DNA from 2 places in the Lelliottia sp. JS-SCA-14 genome. Region 2 is predicted to be linked to the other one. Evidence: predicted binding sites of a transcription regulator. Region 2 holds the regulator's gene; the other holds the start of a gene.
The links. The regulator PurR, encoded in region 2, represses purine synthesis genes. The targets are predictions, from matches to a motif close to CANGCAAACGTTTGCNTG.
Positions count from the first base shown of each region.

Region 1 (7,526 bases), 700 kb from region 2:
GATGCTCACGTTCAGCATCACCTTCGTTTTATCGACGCTGCTGCCCGCCAGCAGTGCAATCTGCTCGTTTTCCCTGAACTTTCGCTGACCGGCCCTGCCGTCGATGGCGTGACGTTGCCTGAGCCGCCTGACGAACAGACACTGGCTCCGATTGTTGACGCCGCACACACCCTTTCCATCACGGTGATCGCCGGAATGACCCTGGAGACGCACGGCGTGCGGCAGAAAGGACTGGCCCTTTTTTCCCCGAATCACACTCAGGCCATGCGCTACCCGCAGGGCAGCGGCGCATGTCTGATACCCGGCAAACCCCAGCTCACTATCGTGGAGGGGCAAACGGAACTGCCGAGTCTCGATCCTCTCGCCGCGCTATTCACCTGCAGCCAGGCCGTCGGTGAGAGCAGCTGGCGCGACGCCATCAGTCGTCTGCAGCGTTTTTCCCATAAATACGCTATTGCAGTGCTGATGGCGAACTCGCTCGGCCACAGCGCCCTGTGGGATGCGAGCGGGCAATTGATTGTTCGCGCCGACAGCGGCGAGCTGTTATTAACCGGAACATGGGGTAAGCAGGGTTGGCAAGGTGATATCATTCCATTACGCTAATGTTTTTAAGGCCAGGAGTGAGCCATGCTGCGTGTAATCGACACCGAAACCTGTGATCTTCAGGGCGGGATTGTAGAGGTCGCGTCCGTTGACGTGATTGACGGACAGATCGTCAACCCCATGAGCCATTTGGTTCGCCCCGACCGTCCTATCAGCGCGCAGGCGATGGCCATTCACCGCATCACGGAATCGATGGTGGCGGATAAACCCTGGATTGAGGAAGTGATCCCGAACTACTTCGGTAGCCCGTGGTACGTGGCGCATAACGCCAGCTTTGACCGCCGCGTATTGCCGGAGATGCCCGGCGAGTGGATCTGCACCATGAAGCTGGCGCGCCGCGCCTGGCCGGGGATTAAATACAGCAATATGGCGCTGTATAAATCCCGCAAGCTCAGCGTGAAAACGCCGGAAGGGTTACATCATCACCGCGCGTTGTACGATTGCTATATCACGGCGGCGTTACTCATTGATATCATGAATAACACCGGCTGGACGCCGGATGAGATGGCGACCATCACCGGACGCCCCGCCCTGTTAACCACCTTTACCTTTGGTAAATATCGCGGCAAACCGGTCTCCGAAGTGGCCGAGCGCGATCCGGGCTATCTGCGCTGGCTGTACAACAACCTCGACCGCATGAGCCCGGAGCTGCGTCTCACGCTCCGCCATTACCTCGACGACGCCTAATCCGCGGCAACATGGCCTGGCAGCGTCCCCTGCGCCAGGCCAATCAGGAAGGCATACTCCAGCGCCACCCCTTCGTAGGATTTAAAGCGTCCCGATTTCCCACCGTGACCGGAGTCCATATCCGTGCACAGCAGTAGCAGGTTGTCGTCGGTTTTCAGCTCCCGCAGTTTCGCCACCCATTTTGCCGGTTCCCAGTACTGCACCTGAGAATCGTGCAGACCGGTGGTCACCAGCATGTGCGGATAAGCCTTCGCTTCGACGTTATCGTACGGGCTGTATTCTTTCATGTAGCGATAGTAGGTCTCGTCCTGTGGATTGCCCCACTCTTCAAATTCACCGGTGGTTAACGGGATCGACTCGTCGAGCATAGTCGTGACCACATCAACGAACGGTACCTGGGCGACGATGCCTTTAAACAGCTCAGGACGCAGATTGATTACCGTCCCCATCAGCATACCGCCCGCGCTGCCGCCCATGCCAAAACACAGTTTCGGATCGCCGTAGCCCTGAGCAATCAGCTCGTCACACACGTCCAGATAGTCGTTAAAGGTATTTTTCTTTTTCAGGAATTTCCCTTCTTCGTACCAATGCTGGCCCAATTCCCCGCCGCCGCGCACGTGGGCGATGGCGAAGACAAATCCCCGGTCGAGCAGGCTTAGTCGGCTGCTGCTGAAATCGGCGTCCATGCTGGCGCCGTAAGAGCCGTAGCCGTACACCAGCAGCGGGTTTTTACGCTTCTGGAAATGGTCTTTGTGATACACCAGCGACACCGGGACCTCCACGCCATCGCGCGCGGTGATCCACAGGTGTTCGCTGCGGTAATGGCTGGCGTCAAACCCGGCCACTTCGGCCTGCTTGAGCACTTTCCGCTGGCCGGAATTCATATCGAGTTCAAACAGCGTGTCGGGCGTGGTCATCGACGAATATCCGTAGCGCAGCCGGGAGGATTCGGGCTCAGGATTGTAGCCAATCCAGGTCACGTACGCCGGATCGTCAAAGGCAATCCCCACCACTTCGCGCGTTTTACGGTTGATTTGCCGGATGCTGGTCAGCCCTCGCTGACGCTCTTCCACCACCAGCCAGTCGGTAAACAGGGTGAAGCCTTCGAGCATCACCTGTTCACGTGCCGGGATCAGCACTTCCCATTTACGCTCGTCGCGCACTTTGGTTTTATACAGGCCAAAGTTTTTGCCTTCGCGGTTGGAGCGCAGATAGAAGGTATGCTGGAAATGGTCGAGGCTGTACTCGTGGTCTTTACGGCGCGGGAGAAAACAGAGCGGCTGGGCGTCGGGCAGCTCCGCATCAAGCAGCAGCACTTCGGTGGTCGTGGCGCTGGCAAGCGAAATAATCACATAGTGGCGCGAGGTGGTTTTGTGCAGGCTGACGTAAAAGGTGTCGTCCTGTTCTTCGTACACCAGCTCATCGGTACCCGAAGAGGTGCCGACCGTATGTCGCCAGACCTGATAAGGCAGCAGCGTTGAGGCGTGCTTTTTGACGTAATAGACGGTTTCAGAGTCGTTCGCCCAGACAAAATCCGACGAAACGTTATCGAGCATTTCCGGATACCAGTTCCCGGTGTCCAGATTGCGAAAGCGCAGGCCGTACTGGCGGCGTGACAGGTAATCTTCCGCCAGCGCCATGATGGTGTTATCCGGCGAAATACCCATCCCGCCGAGGGTATAGAACTCGCTGTGCGCCGCGCGCTGGTTGGCATCGAGCAGGGTCTCCCAGTCGTCCCATTCGGCACAAAGCACAGACTGGCGCTGATAGATGGCGTATTCGCTGCCCGGCTCGTAGAGATGACGATAGCGGTAGCCGTTTTTGGTCCAGGGCGCCGAGATGTCGCGCTGCGGAACCCGCGCGACCATCTCTTCCAGCAGACGATCCTGGAGCGCCTGCTGCGAGGACATCACCTTGCGGCCGTAATCATTTTCCTGATGAAGGTAATCAAGCACTTCCGGCTGCGAGCGTTCGTCGTCCCGCAGCCAGTAGTAATTATCGATGCGCGTGTCACCGTGAGTGGTGAGCGCTTTGGGAATGCGTCGGGCTTTTGGCAGCATGTCAGTTTTTCTTTTTGGTTTTACACCCTATAAGGGTGGCAAAACGCGCGCACGATGCAAGCGAAACGTGACAGCCGTCAGATAAAATTACCCCTGTAATGCCTGTTTTTGCTGCTTAATATCCTGTTCGATCCCTTCCCGAACATCTTGCGGAATTTTCAGCGCGTCGCCGAGGGCGTTCAGATAGCTGCGCTCCATAAAGTGATCGATATCGATGGCTGCGGCACTCAGGAAATAGAGTTCCAGCGCCTCCTCCTCGTTTTTCACACTCTGCGCCAGACGGTTTGGATCGAGCGGCTGTTCAATCGCCTGCGCCACCAGCGCTCGGCCCTGCGCTTCCACGCCCGCTTCCCGCATCTGCTGCTCGATGGCGGATCGCTCTTTGTCATCGATGTGGCCGTCGCTTTTCGCGGCAAACACTAGGGCCAGGATCAGGCGTTCAGTACGCAGATCCATCGGTGAAATTTGCTCACCAAAGTGCGGTTCATCCTGATGGGCCGTCCGCACTTTCTCTTTGTACTTGTTCCAGAGCACCGTTCCGGCAATAGCCCCACCACCGGCCAGCAGCGCGCCGGTGCCGTATTTGGTCAGCAGTTTGCGCGAGGATTTATTGGCGACCAGCAGGCCCGCCAGCCCGCCGAGCGCACCGGGCACCAGCAGCTTGCTCAGCCCCTCGCCGCCCGATGACGACGCTTTCTGTCCTAACATGGATTGCAGTTGATTCAACCAGCCTGACATGATTTTCCCCACTTAACGGTTCGCAATGGGTACAGCCTATGCGAGGTGATGTCAGGAAATGTCTGTCCGCGCTAAAGAAGCGCAAATTTCCCCCGCCCATCATCACGCTGTCCGTTGAGGGAAGACAGACGCAAACGTTTTCGTTTATACTGCGCGCAACTTTTTCAGGGGGATTTTATGACTCTTTTAGGAACTGCTCTGCGTCCGGCCGCGACGCGCGTCATGCTGTTGGGTTCTGGCGAACTGGGAAAAGAGGTGGCTATCGAGTGCCAGCGCCTGGGGATTGAAGTGATCGCCGTCGATCGCTATGCCGACGCCCCGGCGATGCACGTCGCCCACCGCTCACATGTGATCAATATGCTGGATGGGAACGCCCTTCGCGCTCTGATTGCCGAGGAAAAACCGGACTTTGTGGTACCGGAAATCGAAGCCATCGCCACCGATACGCTGATTGCCCTCGAGCAGGAAGGCCAGCGCGTGGTGCCCTGCGCCCGCGCCGCTAAACTGACCATGAACCGGGAAGGCATTCGTCGTCTGGCCGCCGAGGAGTTAGCGATTCCGACGTCGAGCTACCGCTTTGCCGATGGGAAAGATGAGTTTCTGCAGGCCGTCGAACAGATTGGCTACCCGTGCATCATTAAGCCGGTAATGAGCTCCTCCGGGAAAGGTCAGAGTTTTATCCGTGACGCCTCCGCGCTCGATAAGGCGTGGGATTACGCCCAGCAGGGTGGCCGCGCGGGCGCCGGTCGCGTCATCGTCGAAGGTGTGGTGAAGTTTGATTTTGAAATCACCCTGCTGACAGTCAGCGCCGTGGACGGCGTGCATTTCTGCGATCCGATTGGTCATCGTCAGGAGGATGGCGATTATCGTGAATCCTGGCAGCCGCAGCAGATGAGTGCCCTGGCGCTGGAACGCGCGCAGGAGATGGCCCGCAAAGTGGTGCTGGCGCTCGGCGGTTACGGCCTGTTTGGCGTTGAACTGTTCGTCTGCGGCGATGAGGTGATTTTCAGCGAAGTCTCCCCGCGTCCGCACGACACCGGAATGGTGACGCTGATTTCCCAGGATCTCTCGGAGTTCGCCCTGCACGTGCGCGCGTTCCTCGGTCTGCCGGTTGGCGGCATCCGTCAGTACGGCCCGGCCGCGTCGGCGGTGATCCTGCCGCAGCTGACCAGCCAGAACGTCACCTTTGATAATGTTGAGGCCGCCGTCGGCGCGGGTCTGCAACTGCGTCTGTTTGGTAAACCGGAAATTGACGGCACCCGTCGTCTCGGCGTGGCGTTAGCCACCGGGGATAGCGTGGAAAGTGCGGTTGAGCGCGCGAAAAGTGCAGCGCAGGCCGTCAGTGTGAAGGGATAAAAAAACCGGGCAACAGATGTTTGCCCGGTTAGATTTTGTAGGGCGGGTAAGGCGAAGCCGCCACCCGCCACAGCAAAAAATTACTTCGCGCCTTCCACTGCTTCGCGCGCCAGCTTAGTGATGCGATCCCAGTCGCCCGCTTCCAGCGCATCCGCCGGAACCAGCCAGGAGCCACCGATACACAGGACGCTTTTCAGCGCCAGGTAGTCGCGGTAGTTCGCCGGAGAGATACCGCCCGTCGGGCAGAAACGCACCTGAGAGAACGGGCCCGCAATCGCCTGCAGCGCTTTGGTGCCGCCATTGGCTTCAGCCGGGAAGAATTTGAACTCTTTCAGGCCGTAATCCATACCCAGCATCAGTTCAGACACGGTGCTGATACCTGGGATTAACGGAATCGTGCCTTCGGTTGCGGCTTTCAGCAGCGGCTCGGTCAGGCCCGGGCTGATGGCGAACTGTGCGCCCGCTTCGGTCACTTCAGCCAGCTGCTGAGGGTTGAGCACGGTACCGGCACCGATAATTGCGTCCGGCACTTCTTTGGCGATAGCGCGGATCGCATCCATCGCGCATGCGGTACGCAGCGTCACTTCCAGAACACGAACACCACCTGCAACCAGCGCTTTCGCCATCGGGACGGCGTGCTCCAGTTTGTTCACCACGATAACCGGCACTACCGGGCCAGTTGTCAGGATTGCTTCTGCACTTGTTTTCCAGTTTTTCATCAGTGTTTTTCTCTCGCCAGATCGTTAATTCTTGTCGTCTTAAAACGTAATACAGGTTGCGCCCTGTTCAGCACCGGAGAGCTTCTCGCGCAGTGCACTGAACATTTCGCGCCCTGTTCCCACACGCGACGCGCTCAGGTCAGGAATATGCGGCTTACGGGCGGCCAGTTCGGCTTCATCCACCAGCAGGGTCAGTTCGCCTGTCTGGCCATTCACGCGGATCATATCGCCATCGCGGACTTTCGCCAGTAACCCACCGTCGTAAGCTTCGGGAGTGACGTGGATTGCTGATGGCACTTTACCTGATGCGCCGGAGAGTCGTCCATCGGTGACCAACGCAATTTTGAAACAGCGGTCCAATAATACACCAAGTGGTGGCATAAGTTTATGTAATTCTGGCATGCCGTTCGCTTTTGGTCCCTGGTGACGAACCACTACCACACAGTCTTTGTCCAGCAGGCCAGCTTCGAAGGCAGGCAGCACGTCGTGCTGGCTTTCGAAAATCACCGCTGGCGCTTCCACGATCTGGTTTTCAACCGGCACGGCGGAGGTTTTCATCACCGCGCGACCGAGGTTGCCGCTCAGCACTTTGGTGCCGCCGTGATGGGAGAATGGCTTCGCGAAGGTGGCGATCACCTGCTCGTCGAGGGAATCCTGCGCGCCTTCGCGCCAGTCGAGCTCGCCGTCATTCAGCCACGGCTCCATGGTGTAGCGTTGCAGACCGAAACCGGCCACCGTGTTGACGTCTTCATGCAGCAGGCCGCCTTTCAGCAGCTCGCGGATCAGTACCGGTACGCCGCCCGCCGCCTGGAAGTGGTTGATATCTGCCGGACCGTTCGGGTAGAGACGCGCCATCAGCGGCACGATTTCAGACAGGTCAGAGAAATCATCCCAGTTAATCTGGATCCCCGCCGCACGCGCCATCGCGACCAGGTGCATGGTGTGGTTGGTGGAACCGCCGGTCGCCAGCAGGGCGACGATCCCGTTGACGATCACTTTTTCGTCAACCATTTTACCGAGCGGCATCCACTCGTTGCCGTTGCCGGTCAGACGCGTCACCTGACGCGCAGCCGCTTCGGTCAGGGCCTGACGCAGCGGCGCATCTGGCTGAACAAACGACGAACCAGGGAGCTGCATACCCATGAACTCCACCACCATCTGATTGGTGTTGGCAGTCCCGTAGAACGTACAGGTGCCTGGCGCGTGATATGAGGCGGCTTCCGCTTCCAGCAGCGCGCTGCGATCCACTTTGCCTTCCGCATACAGCTGGCGGATACGCACTTTTTCTTTATTCGGCAGACCGCTCGCCATCGGGCCAGACGGAACAAAAATCGCGGGCAGATGACCGAACGACAGGGCCGCC
Region 1 covers NZ_CP141606.1:2,856,224-2,863,749, forward strand. Annotated here, with positions in the region: gene U9O48_RS13430 (carbon-nitrogen hydrolase family protein) at 1-603, shown strand, start outside; gene exoX (exodeoxyribonuclease X) at 628-1,290, shown strand; gene ptrB (oligopeptidase B) at 1,287-3,350, opposite strand; gene U9O48_RS13445 (tellurite resistance TerB family protein) at 3,438-4,088, opposite strand; gene purT (formate-dependent phosphoribosylglycinamide formyltransferase) at 4,266-5,444, shown strand; gene kdgA (bifunctional 4-hydroxy-2-oxoglutarate aldolase/2-dehydro-3-deoxy-phosphogluconate aldolase) at 5,525-6,163, opposite strand; gene edd (phosphogluconate dehydratase) at 6,203-7,526, opposite strand, start outside.
Region 1: a site for PurR is predicted at 4,216-4,233, ahead of purT (formate-dependent phosphoribosylglycinamide formyltransferase). Genes of this name have one in related genera too.

Region 2 (7,526 bases):
GCGGGGTAGTAGTCCGTGACCAGCGCCTGCCAGGTCACCGCCGCGGCACACACGCCGAATGCCTGAATGAAACGCAACACTAAAAGCCAGGTCGCATCGCGCACCCAGAGCATGCCCAGACAGCCGACGGCAAAAATCGCCAGACCTAAGAGTAAAATCGGTTTACGACCGTAGCGGTCGGAGAGTGGTCCCCACAGCAGCTGCGCGAAGGCAAAACCGGCGAGGAACAGGCTCAGGCTGGCGCTGATGGCGGCGGCAGGGGTCTGTAAATCCGCCTGCATCGCGGCAAACGCGGGCAGGTACATGTCGGTGGCCAGGAAGCCCAGCACGCTTAAGCCGCCGAGCCAGACCAGGAATCCTTTGTTGGGTTGCATTGTTTTTATTTCCTAAAGAGGGCAGGTATTCACTGGCGCAGAGTGTAGGGAGTGCAAACTGCCTTGTGAAACGCTAATATTTGGTGGTTGCATTCAAAAATTTTGCAGGCAAAAAATGTGGTCTGAATATTCCTTAGAAGTGGTTGATGCGGTTGCGCGTAACGGCAGCTTTAGCGGCGCGGCCCAGGAACTGCACCGCGTTCCGTCTGCGGTGAGCTATACCGTGCGTCAGCTTGAAGAGTGGCTGGCGGTTCCGCTGTTTGAGCGCCGCCACCGCGACGTCGTCCTGACGCCTGCGGGCGTCTGGTTTTTGAAAGAAGGGCGATCTGTTATCAAAAAAATGATGATCACCCGCGAGCAGTGTCAGCAGATTGCCAACGGCTGGCGCGGCCATCTTGCCATTGCAGTCGATAACATCGTCAAACCGGAGCGCACCCGCCAGATGGTGGTCGATTTTTATCGCCACTTCTCGGACGTGGAGCTGCGCGTCTCCCAGGAGGTGTTCAACGGCGTGTGGGATGCGCTCTCTGACGGCAGGGTGGAGATGGCGATCGGTGCCACGCAGGCGATCCCGGTGGGCGGACGCTATGCCTTTCGCGATATGGGAGCCCTGAGCTGGACCTGCGTCGTGGCGCGCGATCATCCCCTCGCCGCCATTGAAGGTCCGCTGAGCGATGACACGTTGCGCAACTGGCCGTCGCTGGTGCTGGAAGACACGTCCCGCTCGCTGCCAAAACGCATCACCTGGCTGCTGGATAACCAGCGGCGGGTGGTGGCCCCAGACTGGGAAACCTCGGCGACCTGTCTTTCCGCAGGGCTGTGCGTCGGCATGGTGCCGGTGCATTTTGCGCGCCCGCGCATCGATCGCGGTGAGTGGGTGGCATTAACGCTGGAAAACCCGTTCCCGGATGCGGCCTGTTGCCTGACCTGGCAGCAAAACGATATGTCACCGGCGCTGGCGTGGCTGCTGGAGTATCTGGGGGATAGCGAAACGCTGAACAGAGAGTGGCTGAAGGAGCCGGAATAACCGGCCCCTCAGAGATGATTAACGGCGGTAATCGCGGAACGGACCGTCGGCGACGGAGCGGCGTTCAATCAGGCGCGGGTGGACTTCAATCGACTGCGACTCTTCACGTTTGCTGACGATGCGGTCCATCAGCATGTTGAAGGCCGTTTCACCCAGCGAGTCTTTCGGCTGGTGAATGGTCGTCAGCGCCGGGGTGAAGTAGCGGGCGTTGCGCACGTTATCGTACCCGATCACAGAAATGTCCTGCGGGACGCGCAAACCGAGTTCGTCGGCTGCGCAAAGGGCGCCCATCGCCATAATATCACCGCCGATAAAGACCGCGGTCGGACGATGTGACTGGGAGACAATCTGCTGCATGGCGCGATAGCCGGACTCAGGCTCGAAGTCGCCCTGCACGATCCAGTTTTCCGGCACCGTGATCAGCGCTTCTTCCATCGCTTTCATGAAGCCAGCCAGACGGCCTGCGCCGGTGTTGCGCTCCAGCGGACCCGGGATCACGCCGATTTCGCGGTGACCGCGTTCAATCAGGTAACGGCCCGCCATGTAGCCGCCTTCAAAGGCGTTGTCGTTCACGGAGTCGGTGAAATCGGCGCGGGTATCGCCCCAGTCCATCACCACCATCGGGATGTGACGATACTCTTCCAGCATCGAGAGCACGGATTCCGGGTATTCAGAACACATCACCAGCAGGCCATCGACGCGCTTTTGCGCCATCATTGACAGGTAAGCGCGCTGCTTTTCCTGGCTGTTCCAGGCGTTGCCGAGAATCAGGGTGTAGCCCTTCTGGAAGCAGTTTTTCTCAACGGCTTCGATGATCTCCGCGAAATAGGCGGCTTCGCTGCTGGTCGCCAGCAGGCCGATCGATTTGGTGTGATTCACTTTCAGGCTGCGCGCCACGGCACTCGGAGAGTAGTGCAGCTCTTTGATGGCAGCCCATACGGCGTTGCGCGTCTCTTCCGCAACAAAACGCGTTTTGTTAATTACATGTGATACGGTTGTAGTGGAAACGTTTGCGCGTTTCGCCACATCTTTAATTGTTGCCATTACATGTCACTCCAGACCATATCTTAAACTCCTGAAATACTTAAAGGTAAACGTTTGCCTTCTCTCACCCTTATCTCGCAATGTGAATTGCGATACGCCGGGAAAACGACTCAGAACGTCAGGAGGGGGTCAGTGGCCGGTACGCTTATAAATTTAGCGTGGAATTTTGTCTTATCTTGATGAAAAGGGGAAGAGCAAAAACGGTTATCAGTCTAAATCCAGGAAGATTTTTGGGGGAAACTGTGTAAAAATGAGCAAGCTCACTTTTCGTAAGGTGATTAAAAGGAGAAAAATTGATGAGTACCGATCTGAAGTTTTCGCTGACCACGACCGTTATTGTGCTGGCTTTGATTGTTGCAGCAGGTCTGACCGCAGCCCTGCACTGATTTAAGCGGGGGAGAGTTCTCTCCCTCGTCTCCTCTCCCTGATTGTTACCCATCCTGCAAAAATCTTTTGCTAATTTGTTAACTTCTCATTTTTTGTGATTGATGTCATGCTTTTGCCATCTTAGTCCTGTGTCGCGCGATGACGACGACACGGCATCCGGAGTTAACAATGAAAATCAATTTTCCCCTGCTGGCCCTGGCGATTGGCGCTTTTGGCATCGGCACCACCGAGTTTTCCCCGATGGGGCTGCTGCCCGTCATTGCTAAAGGTGTGGATGTCTCCATTCCGGCGGCGGGGATGCTCATCAGCGCCTATGCGATTGGGGTGATGATCGGTGCGCCGCTCATGACGCTGCTGCTCTCCCATCGTGCCCGCCGCAATGCGCTGATCTTCCTGATGGCGATTTTTACCCTTGGCAACGTGCTGTCGGCGATTGCGCCGGATTACACGACGCTGCTGCTGTCGCGCATTCTGACCAGCCTGAACCACGGCGCGTTCTTTGGCTTAGGGTCGGTAGTAGCCGCGAGCGTGGTGCCAAAACATAAGCAGGCGAGCGCGGTGGCGACGATGTTTATGGGCCTGACCATCGCCAACATTGGCGGCGTTCCGGCGGCGACCTGGCTCGGTGAAGTCATCGGCTGGCGGATGTCGTTCCTGGCCACCGCCGGGCTGGGCGTGGTGGCGATGCTCGCGCTGTTCTTCTCCCTGCCGAAAGGCGAGGCGGGTGAGCGCCCGGACGTGCGTAAAGAGCTGTCAGTGCTGGTGCGCCCGCAGGTGCTGTCTGCCCTGTTAACGACGGTGCTCGGCGCAGGTGCGATGTTCACGCTCTACACCTATATCTCTCCCGTGCTGCATGACATCACCCACGCCACGCCGCTGTTTGTGACGGCGATGCTGGTCCTGATCGGCGTGGGCTTCTCACTCGGGAACTATCTCGGCGGCAAGCTGGCGGATCGCTCGGTCACCGGTACGCTGAAAGGCTTCTTAACCCTGCTGATTGTAATTATGCTCGCCATTCCCTGGCTGGCGCGTAACGAATTCGGTGCGGCCATTGCGATGGTGGTGTGGGGCGCGGCGACCTTTGCGGTGGTTCCGCCGTTGCAGATGCGCGTGATGCGTGTGGCACACGAAGCGCCGGGTCTGTCGTCGTCCGTGAATATCGGCGCGTTTAATCTCGGTAATGCGCTCGGCGCGGCAGCGGGTGGGGCGGTGATTTCGGGCGGGCTGGGATACAGCTTTGTCCCGGTGATGGGGGCGATTATTGCGGCTCTTGGTCTGCTGCTGGTTCTCACATCCGGTCGCAAAGAGCCGGAACCGGCAAGCGTGACGGAATAAACCAAAAACGCAGAAGGGCAAAACCCTTCTGCGTGTCTCTTACGCGGCGAAGTTCTTCGCCACAAATTCCCAGTTAACCAGCGCCCAGAAGTGCTCAAGGTAGTTCGGGCGAGCGTTACGGTAATCGATATAGTAAGCGTGTTCCCACACATCGACGGTCATCAGCGGTTTCGCGCTGGTGGTCAGTGGGGTGCCTGCGTTAGAGGTGGAAACGATAGCCAGTTTGCCATCTGCCTCTTTCACCAGCCACGTCCAGCCAGAACCGAAGTTCTTGATTGCGGCGTCAGTAAACTTCGCTTTGAAATCAGCAAAGCTGCCAAACGCGGCATTGATCGCTGCAGCCAGTTCACCGGTCGGTTCGCCACCGGCGTTCGGGGCCAGGCAGTGCCAGTAGAACGTGTGGTTCCAGACCTGAGCCGCGTTGTTGAACACGCCACCTTCAGAGCTACGCACGATCTCTTCCAGCGTTTTGCCTTCAAACGCAGTGCCTTTCACCAGATTGTTCAGGTTAGTGACATAGGTCTGATGGTGTTTGCCGTAGTGATACTCCAGGGTTTCCGCGGAAATGTGCGGAGCCAGGGCGTCTTTTGCATACGGTAATGCAGGTAATTCGAACGACATTGCTTCTCTCCTTATTATAGTGTTGCACGCCAATAACCCTATTGAGTGCATGGATAGAGTAGCAAATTGAAAGGGTATGCAAAAGAGGAACTTACCCTGCCGACGGCGCGGCAGGGCAGGGATTAGCGAATGGTTTTCGGTGTCATCACGCGGCGCGCGCCAACGTAATGGCGGACCCAGTAGTCTTCGCTCAGGGAGGTGATTTGAATGTCCTGGCCGCTGCGAGGAGACTGAATGAATTTCCCGTTGCCGACGTAAACGCCCACGTGATCGGCGGTGCCGCGACCCTGGGTGCGGAAGAAGACCAGATCGCCGCTCTCCAGTTCACCGCGATTAACTGACGCGGCATCGCGCAGGTGATACATCTCGTTCGCGGTGCGTGGAATGCGGAACTTCACCAGATCTTTATACGCGTAATAGACCAGACCGCTGCAGTCGAAACCGGTGCGCGGGGAGGTGCCACCCCAGTGATACGGTTTGCCAATCTGACCCATCAGTTTGTTCATCGCGGTTTTTTGCGCTTTCTGCACGCGCACTTTATGCACCTCAGAGAGCTTCGCCGTTTTGCCCACTTTCACGCAGTTAGTTTTGTGGCCTTTACGCACGGTGCATTTTTCCGGAGTTACTTTTGCGGTGCGGGTCGGTTTGCTTCGGGTTTTACTGGTGAGGGCCTTACTGGAGGTGGACTGCTTGCGAGCGGTGGTGGTTTTTTTCTTTTCGCTTTTACTGGAGCTGGTGGTTTTTTTCTTACGTTCTGTGGTTTTCGCCAGATGCGATTTCTGCACGGCAGAGTGCCGCGCCTGCTCGGAGGCGTTAGCCGCTGGCGTGAAAACAAGTGATGTAAATAGTAAAGCACAGAGCGTGATCGAGATTTTTGTTATCCGCGCCACTGAGCATTCCTCTGAATTAGGAGCAGGTCATCAATAATGCCTGCGTATGATTTACAAAGCCCGTCGATTCTAATCTAAAAATCTGCGAGAAGTTAATAGCATTTATCGGCAAAAAAGTCTGTTTCGTTAGCGAGTGCAAAAAAAAACGTCAGACTGTTACCTTATTGCTCACTCCTTAAGCGAAACCGCGCGCGGCTTAGGGTTAAGCTATCTTAGGAATGCAACTTCAGCAGACAACCGTTATGATATATACAGGTGACGAAAATGTTATTTTCCGATGTCTGTCTGACCCGCTACAATGTCAGACGAATGCCGTAACAGAAGTTTAAGGAAGCAAGACATGAGCACGACTATTGAAAAAATCCAGCGCCAGATCGCTGAAAACCCGATTCTGCTGTACATGAAAGGTTCACCGAAGCTGCCAAACTGCGGTTTCTCTGCACAAGCCGTGCAGGCGCTGTCTGCCTGTGGCGAGCGTTTTGCTTACGTCGATATCCTGCAGAACCCGGACATCCGCGCTGAGCTGCCAAAATACGCTAACTGGCCGACCTTCCCGCAGCTGTGGGTAGACGGTGAGCTGGTTGGCGGTTGCGACATCCTGATCGAAATGTATCAGCGTGGCGAACTGCAGCAGCTGATCAAAGAGACCGCTGCGAAGTACAAAACCGAAGAGCCAGACGCAGAGTAATTTTGCTGCGGAGATAAAAAAAGCGACCTGAAGAGGTCGCTTTTTTTTGCCGGGAGGTACTGCGCTTACCCAGCGGACGATTAGCGATCTGTTTCGTCGCCCATCGGTAGCGGCCAGCCGCCGAGACGCTTCCAGCGGTTCACAATCTCACAGAACAGTTCTGAGGTGCGTTCCGTATCGTACAGCGCCGAGTGCGCCTGGGTGCCGTCGAAATCAATGCCCGCGGTGATACAGGCCTTAGAGAGCACCGTTTGCCCCAGCGCCAGCCCGCTCAGCGCGGCGGTGTCGAAGGTAACGAACGGGTGGAACGGGTTACGCTTGAGGGACGCGCGCTCGGCGGCGGCCATCATAAAGCTGTGATCGAAGGTCGCGTTATGCGCCACCATGATCGCGCGATTGCAGTTGCTGTCCTTCATGCCTTTGCGCACCATTTTGAAAATGGCGTGCAGGGCGTCGTATTCACTCACCGCGCCGCGCAGCGGGTTAGTCGGGTCGATACCGTTAAAGGCCAGCGCTTCGGGCTGCAGGTTTGCGCCTTCGAAGGGTTCAACATGGAAATGCAGCGTGGTGTCCGGTGTCAGCCAGCCCTGTTCATCCATTTTCAGCGTGATGGCAGCAATCTCAAGCAGCGCATCGGTCTTAGCGTTAAATCCGGCTGTTTCTACGTCAATCACAACAGGATAAAAACCACGAAAACGGTCGCACAGACCGGTAAGTTGAGCGTTATCGGACATCAGGGTCTCTTACAAGGGGAAAAAAGCAGTGCGTATTATGGCAAATTTTGCGCGGGGATGCAGTAAAACAACGGGCGCAGAACGCGCCCGGAGGGATCAATTGCCCAGACCGCGACCGGCGTCTTTGGCTTCGATCAGTTCGATTTTATAGCCGTCTGGATCTTCAACGAAGGCAATCACGGTGGTGCCGCCTTTGACCGGACCCGCTTCGCGCGTCACGTTGCCACCGTTGCTGCGAATGCGCTCGCAGGCTTCTGCTGCGTTATCCACTTCCAGCGCGATGTGGCCGTAAGCGGTGCCCAGCTCGTAGCTATCGACGTCCCAGTTGTAGGTCAGCTCGATAACCGCTTCGTCACTTTCCGGGCCGTAGCCAACGAACGCCAGGGAGTATTTGTATTCCGGGTTTTCGCTGGTGCGCAGGAGCTG
Region 2 covers NZ_CP141606.1:2,157,023-2,164,548, forward strand. Annotated here, with positions in the region: gene punC (purine nucleoside transporter PunC) at 1-374, opposite strand, end outside; gene punR (DNA-binding transcriptional activator PunR) at 490-1,401, shown strand; gene purR (HTH-type transcriptional repressor PurR) at 1,420-2,445, opposite strand; gene U9O48_RS10130 (YnhF family membrane protein) at 2,742-2,831, shown strand; gene U9O48_RS10135 (MFS transporter) at 3,001-4,167, shown strand; gene sodB (superoxide dismutase [Fe]) at 4,207-4,788, opposite strand; gene U9O48_RS10145 (C40 family peptidase) at 4,911-5,678, opposite strand; gene grxD (monothiol glutaredoxin 4) at 6,019-6,366, shown strand; gene rnt (ribonuclease T) at 6,447-7,100, opposite strand; gene gloA (lactoylglutathione lyase) at 7,197-7,526, opposite strand, start outside.